Regions from separate parts of the Streptomyces sp. NBC_00989 genome, predicted to be linked through region 2. Evidence: riboswitches for the same ligand, from Rfam matches in the RefSeq annotation. Region 2 holds a riboswitch; the other holds the start of a gene.
The links. Region 2 has a riboswitch for thiamine pyrophosphate ahead of thiC (phosphomethylpyrimidine synthase ThiC). Riboswitches for the same ligand answer to the same signal wherever they lie in the genome.
Positions count from the first base shown of each region.

Region 1: another riboswitch for thiamine pyrophosphate. It lies ahead of thiO (glycine oxidase ThiO); the one in region 2 lies ahead of thiC (phosphomethylpyrimidine synthase ThiC).

Region 1 is NZ_CP108728.1:8,297,583-8,302,645, forward strand. Features, by position in the region: gene OG714_RS37105 (thiazole synthase) at 1-8, opposite strand, end outside; gene thiS (sulfur carrier protein ThiS) at 12-212, opposite strand; gene thiO (glycine oxidase ThiO) at 209-1,372, opposite strand; TPP riboswitch at 1,370-1,481, opposite strand; gene OG714_RS37120 (hypothetical protein) at 1,533-1,871, shown strand; gene OG714_RS37125 (NAD(P)/FAD-dependent oxidoreductase) at 1,916-3,145, shown strand; gene OG714_RS37130 (Rv2175c family DNA-binding protein) at 3,210-3,581, shown strand; gene thiE (thiamine phosphate synthase) at 3,700-4,359, shown strand; gene metF (methylenetetrahydrofolate reductase [NAD(P)H]) at 4,470-5,063, shown strand, end outside.
Region 2 is NZ_CP108728.1:5,920,464-5,925,526, forward strand. Features, by position in the region: gene OG714_RS26135 (IclR family transcriptional regulator) at 1-249, shown strand, start outside; gene OG714_RS26140 (SsgA family sporulation/cell division regulator) at 349-786, shown strand; gene OG714_RS26145 (YibE/F family protein) at 977-2,488, opposite strand; TPP riboswitch at 2,560-2,749, shown strand; gene thiC (phosphomethylpyrimidine synthase ThiC) at 2,742-4,580, shown strand; gene OG714_RS26155 (serine hydrolase domain-containing protein) at 4,591-5,063, opposite strand, start outside.

The DNA.
Region 1 (5,063 bases), 2.4 Mb from region 2:
TCGGCCATGGGTCAGCCTCCTTGGACGGCGGTGAGGACCTCGACGCGGTCTCCCTCGGAGAGGGACGTCGACGGCCACTCCGCGCGCGGGACGACGGTTTCGTTGAGGGCGGCGGCCACACCCGAGGGGGCCGGGGTGAGGGACCGTACGAGCACGTCGAGGCGCGTGCCGGGAGCGATCTCCTGGTGCTCGCCGTTGACGGAGATGTTCATGCGGGCTGCTCCACGAGTTCTGTACGGGCGAACCGCTTCGGGGTGAACGGGCGTGCCTCGTCCGGGAGTTCACCGGTACTGAGCGCGTGCGCCAGGGCGTCGCCGGTGACCGGGGTGAGCAGTACGCCGTTGCGGTAGTGCCCGGTGGCCAGCAGCAGGCCCGGCAGCGCGGTCGGGCCCAGCAGGGGTGCGTTGTCGGGGGAGCCGGGGCGCAGTCCGGCCCGGGTCTCGGTGAGCGGCAGTTCGGTGATCCCGGGGACCAACTCGTGGGCGTCGCGCAGCAGTTCGTAGACGCCGCCGGCCGTCACGGTCGTGTCCCAGCCGAGTTCCTCGCTGGTCGCGCCGACGACCAGCTCGCCGTTCGCGCGCGGCACCAGGTACACCTGGCTGCCGCGCACCACGGCCCGCACGGTGCGGTTCAGGAACGGCGCGTGGCGCTCCGGCACGGTCAGCCGCAGCATCTGCCCCTTCACGGGCCGTACGGGCGGCAGGACGTCGTCCGGGACGCCCTTCAGGCGCCCGCTGAGGCTGCCGGCGGCGAGCACCACCTGGCCCGCGCCCAGCACCTCGCCCTCGCGCGTGAGGACCCCCGTGGCGCGGTCCCGTTCGACCGTGAGCCGCTCGGCCCACGTCCGGTGGAGGACGACCCCGGCGCGCTCGCAGGCGGCCACCAGCGCGGCCGCCAGCCGCCGCGGGTCGACCTGGTGGTCCCCGTCGACCCTGAGCCCCCCGCGCACGCCCGGCGCGAGCATCGGCTCCAGGCGGCGGCACTCGCGCCCGGACAGCCACTCGGAGCGCAGGCCCGACTGGTGCTGAAGGGCGTGCAGTTCGCGCAGATGGGCGCGGTCGTCGGCGTCCAGGGCGACGGCGAGCGTGCCGCAGCGCCGGTAGCCGAGGTCGAGGCCGGTGAGGTCGGTCAGCTCGGCCGCGAAGTCCGGGTAGCGGTGCGCCGAGGCGAGGTTGAGGGCGAGCAGGGTCTGTTCGCCGTGGTGGAGTTCGGTGACGGCGGCCAGCATCCCGGCGGCCACCTGGGCGGCCCCGCCGCCCGGCTCGGGGTCCACCACGGCCGTGGCGAAGCCGCGTTGGGCCGCGCGCCAGGCCGTGACCAGGCCGATGATCCCGCCCCCGACGACGAGGACGTCTGAGTTGTGTGCAGGCATGGGCGTCCAGCCCCTCCCTTCGCCGGCATGACCCGGATCAGGTTCGTACGGTCGGAGGCCGCCAGCCTCCCTCTCAGCCCGGTGCGTCCGGACTCCCGCGAGTGCTTTACGTTGGCCACCCTAGCCCGTGCCTTGTGCGCCAGTAAGGGAGCCTCTGTCCATGGCCCGCTCGCTCGACGGTCTCGTCCTCGCCCCCGTCGCGGACCAGGCCCCAGGTCAGGTCGGCACCCGCACCCGGTTCGCGTACCACGAGAAGGACGGCGAGATCTGGGCCGAGTACGCGGGCGGCGACGTCGTACGGGGGTGTCTCGTCGGCACGCGCGCGGGGGACCGGCTCGACTTCCGGTACGTGCAGTTGAAGACGGACGGGACGACGTCCTCCGGGCACTGCGTGTCCGATGTGGTCGAGTTGCCCGACGGCCGTGTGCGCCTCGATGAGACCTGGGAATGGGAGTCCCAGGCGGGAAACGGGACCAGCACTGTGGAACAGGTCACCTGACGCGCCCGCTGACTGACAAATTGTCAGGTGTCTATGGTGATCGAGTGAGCGAGCAGACGCGGGAACAGGGCACGGCGGCAGGGCGGCGCGTGGTCGTCGTCGGCGCGGGCATGGCCGGGGTGCAGACCGCGGTCGCGCTGCGGGACCAGGGCTTCACCGGTACCGTCACCCTGATCGGCGCGGAACCCCATCAGCCGTACGACCGGCCCCCGCTGTCCAAGGCCGTCCTGCTCGGCAAGGCCGAGGGCTCCGCCTTCGACGTCGACTTCGAGGCGCTCGGCATCGAAGTGCAGCTGGGGCGCGAGGTGTTGGGCGTGCGCCCCGCCGACCACGAACTGGACACCGCCGAGGGCCCGGTGCCCTACGACGTCCTCGTCCTCGCCACCGGTGCCGAACCGATCCGGTTGCCGGGCGCCGACGGTGTCCCCGGGGTACATCTGCTGCGCACCCTGGACGACGCCGAGCGGCTGCGGCCGGTGCTCGCGCGGCAGCACGACATCGTGGTGGTCGGCGCGGGCTGGATCGGCGCGGAGTTCGCCACGGCCGCGCGCGAGGCGGGCTGCGCGGTGACCGTCGTAGAGGCTGCGGACCGGCCGCTCGCGGGTGCGCTGCCCGCCGAGGTGGCCGCGCCGATGGCCGCCTGGTACACCGCCGCCGGTGCTTCCCTTCGGACGCACGCACGCGTGGCGCACGTCGAACCCGGCGAGGTGGTCCTCGACGACGGCACCCGGCTGCCCGCGGGCGCCGTCGTGGTCGGCATCGGCGCCCGCCCCGCCACCGCCTGGTTGCAGGGCTCCGGCATCGAACTGGGCGCGCACCGCGAGGTCCTCGCCGACGACGGGCTGCGCACCTCGGTGCCGGACGTGTACGCGGTCGGCGACTGCGCCTCCTTCCCTTCGGGAAGGTACGGCGAGCGACTTCTGGTCCACCACTGGGACAACGCCCTCCAGGGTCCGCGCACGGTCGCCGCGAACATCGTGGGGGAGACCCCGGCGGTGTACGACCCGGTGCCGTACTTCTGGTCGGAGCAGTTCGGCCGCTTCGTCCAGTACGCCGGTCACCACGCGTCCGCCGACACCACCCTGTGGCGCGGCGACCCGGCCACCCCGGCCTGGAGCGTCTGCTGGCTGCGCGGGGACCGTCTGGTGGCCCTCCTGGCGGTCGGCCGCCCCCGTGACCTGGCCCAGGGCCGGCGTCTGATCGAGGCGGCCACGCCCCTGGATCCCAAGGTGCTGGCGGATGCTTCTGTGCCGATGAAGGCGGCTATCGCCTAGTTCGTCCCCCCGGGTCGGACCGGCCCGACTTCCGACTGTCAGTCCGGGATGGCACGCTGTTTACGTGACCGAGATTGACGCAAAGATCGATGCTCTCGTCCCCGCCTGGCTCACGCTGCCCGACATCGCAGAGGTGCTCGATGTCGAGGTGACACGCGTGCGGCAGCTGGTCAAGGACGGCCAAGTCATCGCCGTACGCCGTGGTGAGAACCGCGCGCTGCACGTCCCCGCCGCCTTCATCGACGGGGTCGAGCAGAAGGTCGTCAAGGGCCTCACGGGGACCCTGACGCTCCTGCGGGACGACGGCTTCTCCGACGAAGAGATGCTCGAGTGGCTCTTCACCCCCGACCCCAGCCTGCCCGGCACCCCCGCGCAGGCCCTGAGCGAGAATCGCGGCACGGAGGTGAAGCGCCGCGCCCAGGCGCTCGCCGTCTGACCCGCACGACCGACCGGTGCACGGGCCGCGGCGACGCGAGGGCCTGCCTGGAAGGGCCCTGCCCGCGGCCCGTGCGCGACACCACCACACGACAAGCAGGACAACGGGGGACACACGCATGCCCGACACCGCCGCAGCCGCCGCCCGCGCGGAACTCGCCGACGCCCGCGTCTACCTCTGCACGGACGCCCGCCGGAGCCAGGGCGACCTCGCGGAGTTCCTGGACGCGGTCCTGGCCGGCGGGGTCGACATCGTGCAGCTGCGCGACAAGGGCATGGAGGCCGCCGAGGAGCTGGAGCACCTCCAGGTGTTCGCCGACGCCTGCGCCCGGCACGGCAGACTCCTCGCGGTCAACGACCGCGCGGACGTCGCCCACGCCGCCGGTGCCGACGTACTGCACCTGGGCCAGGGCGACCTCCCCGTCCCCGCGGCCCGCGCGATCCTCGGCGAGGACGTCCTGATCGGCCGCTCCACGCACGCCGAGTCCGAAGCGGCCGCGGCCGCCGTCCAGGAGGGCGTGGACTACTTCTGCACGGGCCCGTGCTGGCCCACCCCCACCAAGCCCGGCCGCCACGCCCCCGGCCTCGACCTGGTCCGGTACACGGCCGCCCTGGGCACCGACCGCCCCTGGTTCGCCATCGGCGGCATCGACCTCGGCAACCTCGACGAGGTCCTCGAAGCGGGCGCCCGCCGCGTCGTCGTCGTACGGGCCATCACGGAGGCCGACGACCCGGGCGCGGCGGCGGCGGAGTTCGCGAAGCGGCTGCGGCAGCTCTGACGGGCGTCCAGGAGTCGTGCTGTTGTCCGGTGGGTGGACAAGAGGGCGACAAACCAGGCAAATTCCCGGTTCCGGTTGGGTGACCGGCGCCCCCTGACTAACCTGCGGGTATGGCCTTCGGAACCGCATCCACCAGGACTGATCGCGCACGCACCGTGCGCGACATGCTCGCGACCGGCAAGAGGACGTACTCGTTCGAGTTCTCCGCGCCGAAAACCCCCAAGGGCGAGCGGAACCTGTGGAGCGCGTTGCGGCGGGTCGAGGCGGTCGCCCCCGACTTCGTCTCGGTGACGTACGGTGCCGGCGGCTCGACCCGTGCGGGCACCGTCAAGGAGACCGAGCAGATCGTCGCCGACACGACGCTCACCCCCGTCGCCCACCTCACCGCGGTCAACCACTCCGTCGCCGAACTGCGCAACATCATCGGCCAGTACGCCGACGCCGGGATCCGCAACATCCTCGCGGTGCGCGGCGACCCGCCCGGCGACCCCATGGCCGACTGGGTGGCCCACCCGCAGGGGCTGACGTACGCGGCCGAACTGGTGCGGCTCATCAAGGAGTCGGGCGATTTCTGCGTCGGCGTCGCGGCGTTCCCGGAGATGCACCCGCGCTCCCCGGACTGGGACACGGACGTCGCGCACTTCGTCGACAAGTGCCGGGCCGGGGCCGACTACGCGATCACCCAGATGTTCTTCGAACCCGAG
Region 2 (5,063 bases):
GTGCGCGACGACCACTCCCTGTTGCGGCGCCTGGACCGGATGGGGCGGACGGAGCTGGTGGTGGAGCGTCAGGAGTACGCGCTGGGGACGGTCTGCGCGGCGATTCCGATCACGCTCGGCGCCACGGCCGCCACGATGGCCATCTCCCTGCCCGCGCATCAGGCCGACCGGCTGCCGGCCGCGGCCCGGCAGTTGCAGACCGAGGTCGGCAGGCTTCTGGGGTCGCTCGCGCTCTCTATCAGTATCTGAAAACTTACTCCTTGTGATCTAACGTGTACGTTCAGCAATATTCCTTCAGTGTCACGGGGATCATTCCCGGCCAGACAACGGCAGTTGACGGGATAGGCGATGCGCGAGTCCGTACAGGCAGAGGTCATGATGAGCTTCCTCGTCTCCGAGGAGCTCTCCTTCCGTATCCCGGTCGAGCTGGGCTACGAGACGTGCGATCCGTACGCCGTGCGGCTGACCTTCCATTTGCCGGGAGATGCCCCGGTGACCTGGACCTTCGGCCGGGAGCTGCTGATCGACGGGCTGGGCATGGCGTGCGGGGAAGGTGACGTGCGGATCGAGCCCGTCGACCCCGAGACGCTGGGCGAGGTGCTGATCCGGCTTCAGGTGGGCGGCGACCAGGCGCTGTTCCGCACCGGCGCGGCACCGCTCGTGGCGTTCCTCGACCGTACCGACCGGCTGGTTCCGCTCGGTCAGGAGGGCGCCCTCGCGGACTTCGACACCCACCTCGACGAGGCGCTGGACCGCATCCTGGCGGAGGAGCAGAGCGCCGGGTGACGTGTTGTGTCGGCGGCGAGGGGCGGGGAGTTGGCGTAACGCTTCGCCACGGGCTCTGAAGCCGCTGGAGGCGCCGTGAGCCCTTGAAGGTTCTCCGGGCCCGGCGATCCGCAGTAACGCTTCTGCGCGGCCCTCTGGACCGGTTCTCGCCGCCCACCGCAGTGCTTCCGGCGCTCAGTGTGTGCGCCGCTCAGTGCTTGCGGCGCCGGCCCTTCCCGCCGCGCGCCGTCGCGGGCTTGGCACTCGGCGCCGCCGTGGCCGTCGTAGCCGTATCCGCTGCGGTCGCACCCGCCGGAACCGCCTCGGGCCCCGGGCGGTCCGCCGAGACCACCAGGGCCGCGAGGGCCGTGGTGACCGGTACCGACGCGACCAGGCCGATCGAGCCCACCAGCGTGCGCACGATCTCCTCGGCGACCAACTCGCTGTTGGCGACCGCCCCCACGCTGCTCTGCGCGATGGAGAAGAGCAGCAGCAGGGGCAGGGCCGCGCCCGCGTAGGCGAGGACGAGCGTGTTGACGACGGATGCGATGTGGTCGCGGCCGATGCGGATGCCGGCGCGGTACAGCCCGCGCCAGCCCATCGACGGGTTGGCCTCGTGCAGCTCCCAGACCGCCGACGTCTGCGTGACCGTCACATCGTCGAGCACGCCGAGCGAACCGATGATGACGCCGGCGAGCAGCAGACCGCTCATGTCGATCGACGGGTACAGCCCGTGGATCAGGCCCGTGTTGTCGTCCGTGTTGCCGGTCAGCGCGGCCCAGCCGATGAACACCGAGCCCAGGACGCCGATCAGCACCAGCGACATCAGGGTGCCGAGCACCGCCACGGACGTACGGGCCGACAGGCCGTGGCACATGTAGAGGGCGATCAGCATGATGGCGCTCGATCCGACCACCGCCACGATCAGCGGGTTCGAGCCGTGCAGGATCGCGGGCAGGATGAAGAAGTTCAGGATCATGAAGCTGATGGCCAGCGCGACCAGCGCCATGACACCGCGCAGCCGGCCCACCACCACGACGGCCAGGGCGAAGATCCCGGCGAGCAGCGCCATCGGGAACTTACGGTTCACATCGGTGACGGAGTACTGCAGATCCCTGGGCGCGGAGGGCTCGTACGCGACCACGACCTTCTCGCCCTGATGCAACTGCCGTGACTGGTCGGGCTGCACGATCTCCGTGAACGTACGACCCTTGTCCTTGCCGGTGGAGACCGTGACCGTGGCCTTCTTGCAGGTGCCGGCGGCCTCCTGGGCGGCCGAGGAGCCCTCGGCGGTGGAGGTGTCGCCGGTCGAGCCCCCGCCCGAGGCGTTCACCGACGCGCAGCTCACGCTGACGACCTTGGTGACCGTCGCCTGCTGTGTCTGCCGGTCGAAGCCGACGCCGGTGCGCTTGTGCGACGGGGCGCCGCCGGGCCAGAGCACCACCATGCCGACCACGACCGCCACCGTGAACGGGATCAGGATCGCCGCGATGACCTTCCGCAGATGCCGGGAGACGGGGGCTGCGGGGCCATGGCTGTGGGAATGACCGTGCCCACCGCCCGCGCCGGAACCGTGTCCGCTGTCCCCACCCGGTCCGTGCCCGCCGTCCCCACCCGATCCGTGGTCGTGCCCGGAACCGGAACCGTGGTCGTGGCCGGATCCCTGGTCGTGGCCATGCGGCGGCCCGGTCGGCGGGAACGGGGGCTGCTGTGTCGTGGTCACCGCCCGATCATCGCAAGAACGCCGGGGGCCCACTGTTCAGCGCGCCACTTATGACGCTAGCGTGGAGGCACCTTTGCACACGCGGGAGCTCGGAGCACCGGGCTGAGAGGGCGCTGACCTTCGTCTCTGCGATGTTTCACGGGAAACGTCACCCGAATCGAGTGATGTTTCACATGAAACATCGGCTGACGGAAGCCGCTGCGTCGACCGCCGAACCTGTTACCGGGTAATGCCGGCGTAGGGAGTAGGTCTCATGACCAACAAGGACGCACGCACGCCTGCCTTCAGCCAGGACGAACAGCCCATTCCGGGCGAAGAGTCCGCACGGGCCGAGCTGTTCACACCGGCCCAGCAGTCCGCGGAGGCCGGGAAGTCCATCGGCTGGCACAAGGGGTACGTCGCGGGTTCGCGCCCCGATCTGCGGGTGCCGGTCCGTCAGGTGCACCTCACCAACGGGGAGTCGGTGACGCTGTACGACACCTCCGGCCCGTACACCGATCCGCTCGTCGACACCGACGTCCGCAGGGGGCTGGCGCCGCTGCGGGAGAACTGGATCATCGCGCGCGGCGACACCGAGCAGTACGCGGGCCGCCCGGTCCGCCCCGAGGACGACGGGATCAAGCACACCTCACCGCGCGGTGGCCTGCGCAACCTCGACGCGGTCTTCCCGGGGCGGCCGCGTCAGCCGCGGCGCGGACGGGAGGGCACGCCGGTCACGCAACTCGCCTATGCGCGACGGGGTGAGATCACGCCCGAGATGGAGTTCGTGGCCGTACGGGAGAACGTCGCACCCGAGGTGGTCCGCGAGGAGATCGCGGCCGGGCGGGCGGTGCTGCCGGCCAACGTCAACCATCCCGAGATCGAGCCGATGATCATCGGCAAGCGGTTCCTGGTGAAAGTCAACGCCAACATCGGCAATTCCGCGGTCACTTCCTCCATCGAGGAGGAGGTCGAGAAGATGACCTGGGCGACCCGCTGGGGTGCCGACACGGTCATGGACCTGTCCACCGGCCGCAACATCCACACCACCCGCGAGTGGGTGCTGCGCAACTCCCCCGTCCCCATCGGCACGGTGCCGCTCTATCAGGCGCTCGAAAAGGTCGACGGCCGCGCCGAGGAGCTGACCTGGGACATCTACAAGGACACGGTCGTCGAACAGGCCGAACAGGGCGTGGACTACATGACCGTCCACGCGGGCGTGCGACTGCCGTTCGTACCGCTGACGGCGAACCGCAAGACGGGCATCGTCTCGCGCGGCGGCTCGATCATGGCGGCCTGGTGCCTGGCGCACCACAAGGAATCGTTCCTGTACGAGAACTTCGAGGAGCTGTGCGAGATTCTCGCCGCTTACGACGTCACGTACTCGCTCGGCGACGGCCTGCGGCCGGGTTCGATCGCGGACGCCAACGACGCGGCGCAGTTCGCTGAGTTGAGGACGCTCGGGGAACTCAACACGATCGCGAAGCGTTTCAACGTACAGACCATGATCGAGGGCCCGGGACATGTCCCGATGCACAAGATCAAGGAGAACATCGACCTTCAGCAGGAGATCTGTGATGAAGCTCCGTTCTATACGCTCGGCCCGCTGACGACGGACGTCGCGCCGGCGTACGACCACATCACCTCCGGCATCGGTGCCGCGATGATCGCCTGGTGGGGCACGGCCATGCTCTGCTATGTCACGCCCAAGGAGCACTTGGGCCTGCCCAATCGTGACGACGTCAAGACCGGCGTCATCACCTACAAGATCGCCGCCCACGCAGCCGACCTCGCCAAGGGGCACCCCGGTGCGCAGGAATGGGACGACGCGCTGTCCGACGCCCGCTTCGAGTTCCGCTGGGAGGACCAGTTCAACCTGGCTCTCGACCCGGACACGGCACGGGAGTTCCACGACGAGACGCTTCCGGCGGAGCCGGCCAAGACGGCGCACTTCTGCTCGATGTGCGGGCCGAAGTTCTGCTCGATGAAGATCTCCCAGGACATCCGCCGTGAGCACGGTGGCACCAAGGCGGAGGTCGAGGAGGGCATGGCCCGGAAGTCGCAGGAGTTCGCTGCGGCGGGCAACCGGGTGTACCTGCCGATCGCCGACTGACGACAACCGTCTAGCTCTCTGGTGCACCTTCGGCAGGCCTGGCGCACAGGGCGTGGTCGATGAGGACCCCCGTCGCGTGGTTGAGGGCGGTCAGGTCTGGCGGCGCGGTGGTGGTCGTGATGGAGACGGTCACCGCCCGCCTGCCGTCCGCGGTCACTGCGGGGCGGGTGTTGGTGCCTGCGCCGTCGCCCTCGTGTGTGTAGTAGTAACCGCCGCAGGAGAGGGGGATCTCGCGGAGGCCGAGGCCGTAGGTTCCCTCGGGCATCTCGGCCACGTCCTCCGGGTCGTCGGTTCGTTCGACGGTCCGGCGCATCTCGCGCCACTCCTCGGCGGGGAGCAGCCGGCCGCCGACCAGGGCACGGAAGAAGGTGTTCAGGTCGGCGGAGGTGCTCACCACACCGGAGTCCGCGGTGTGCTGGAGGCTGTGGTCGGTGACGTCGAGGCGCTTGCCGTCGGCGGTCGTCAGGTAGGCGTTCACGTGCG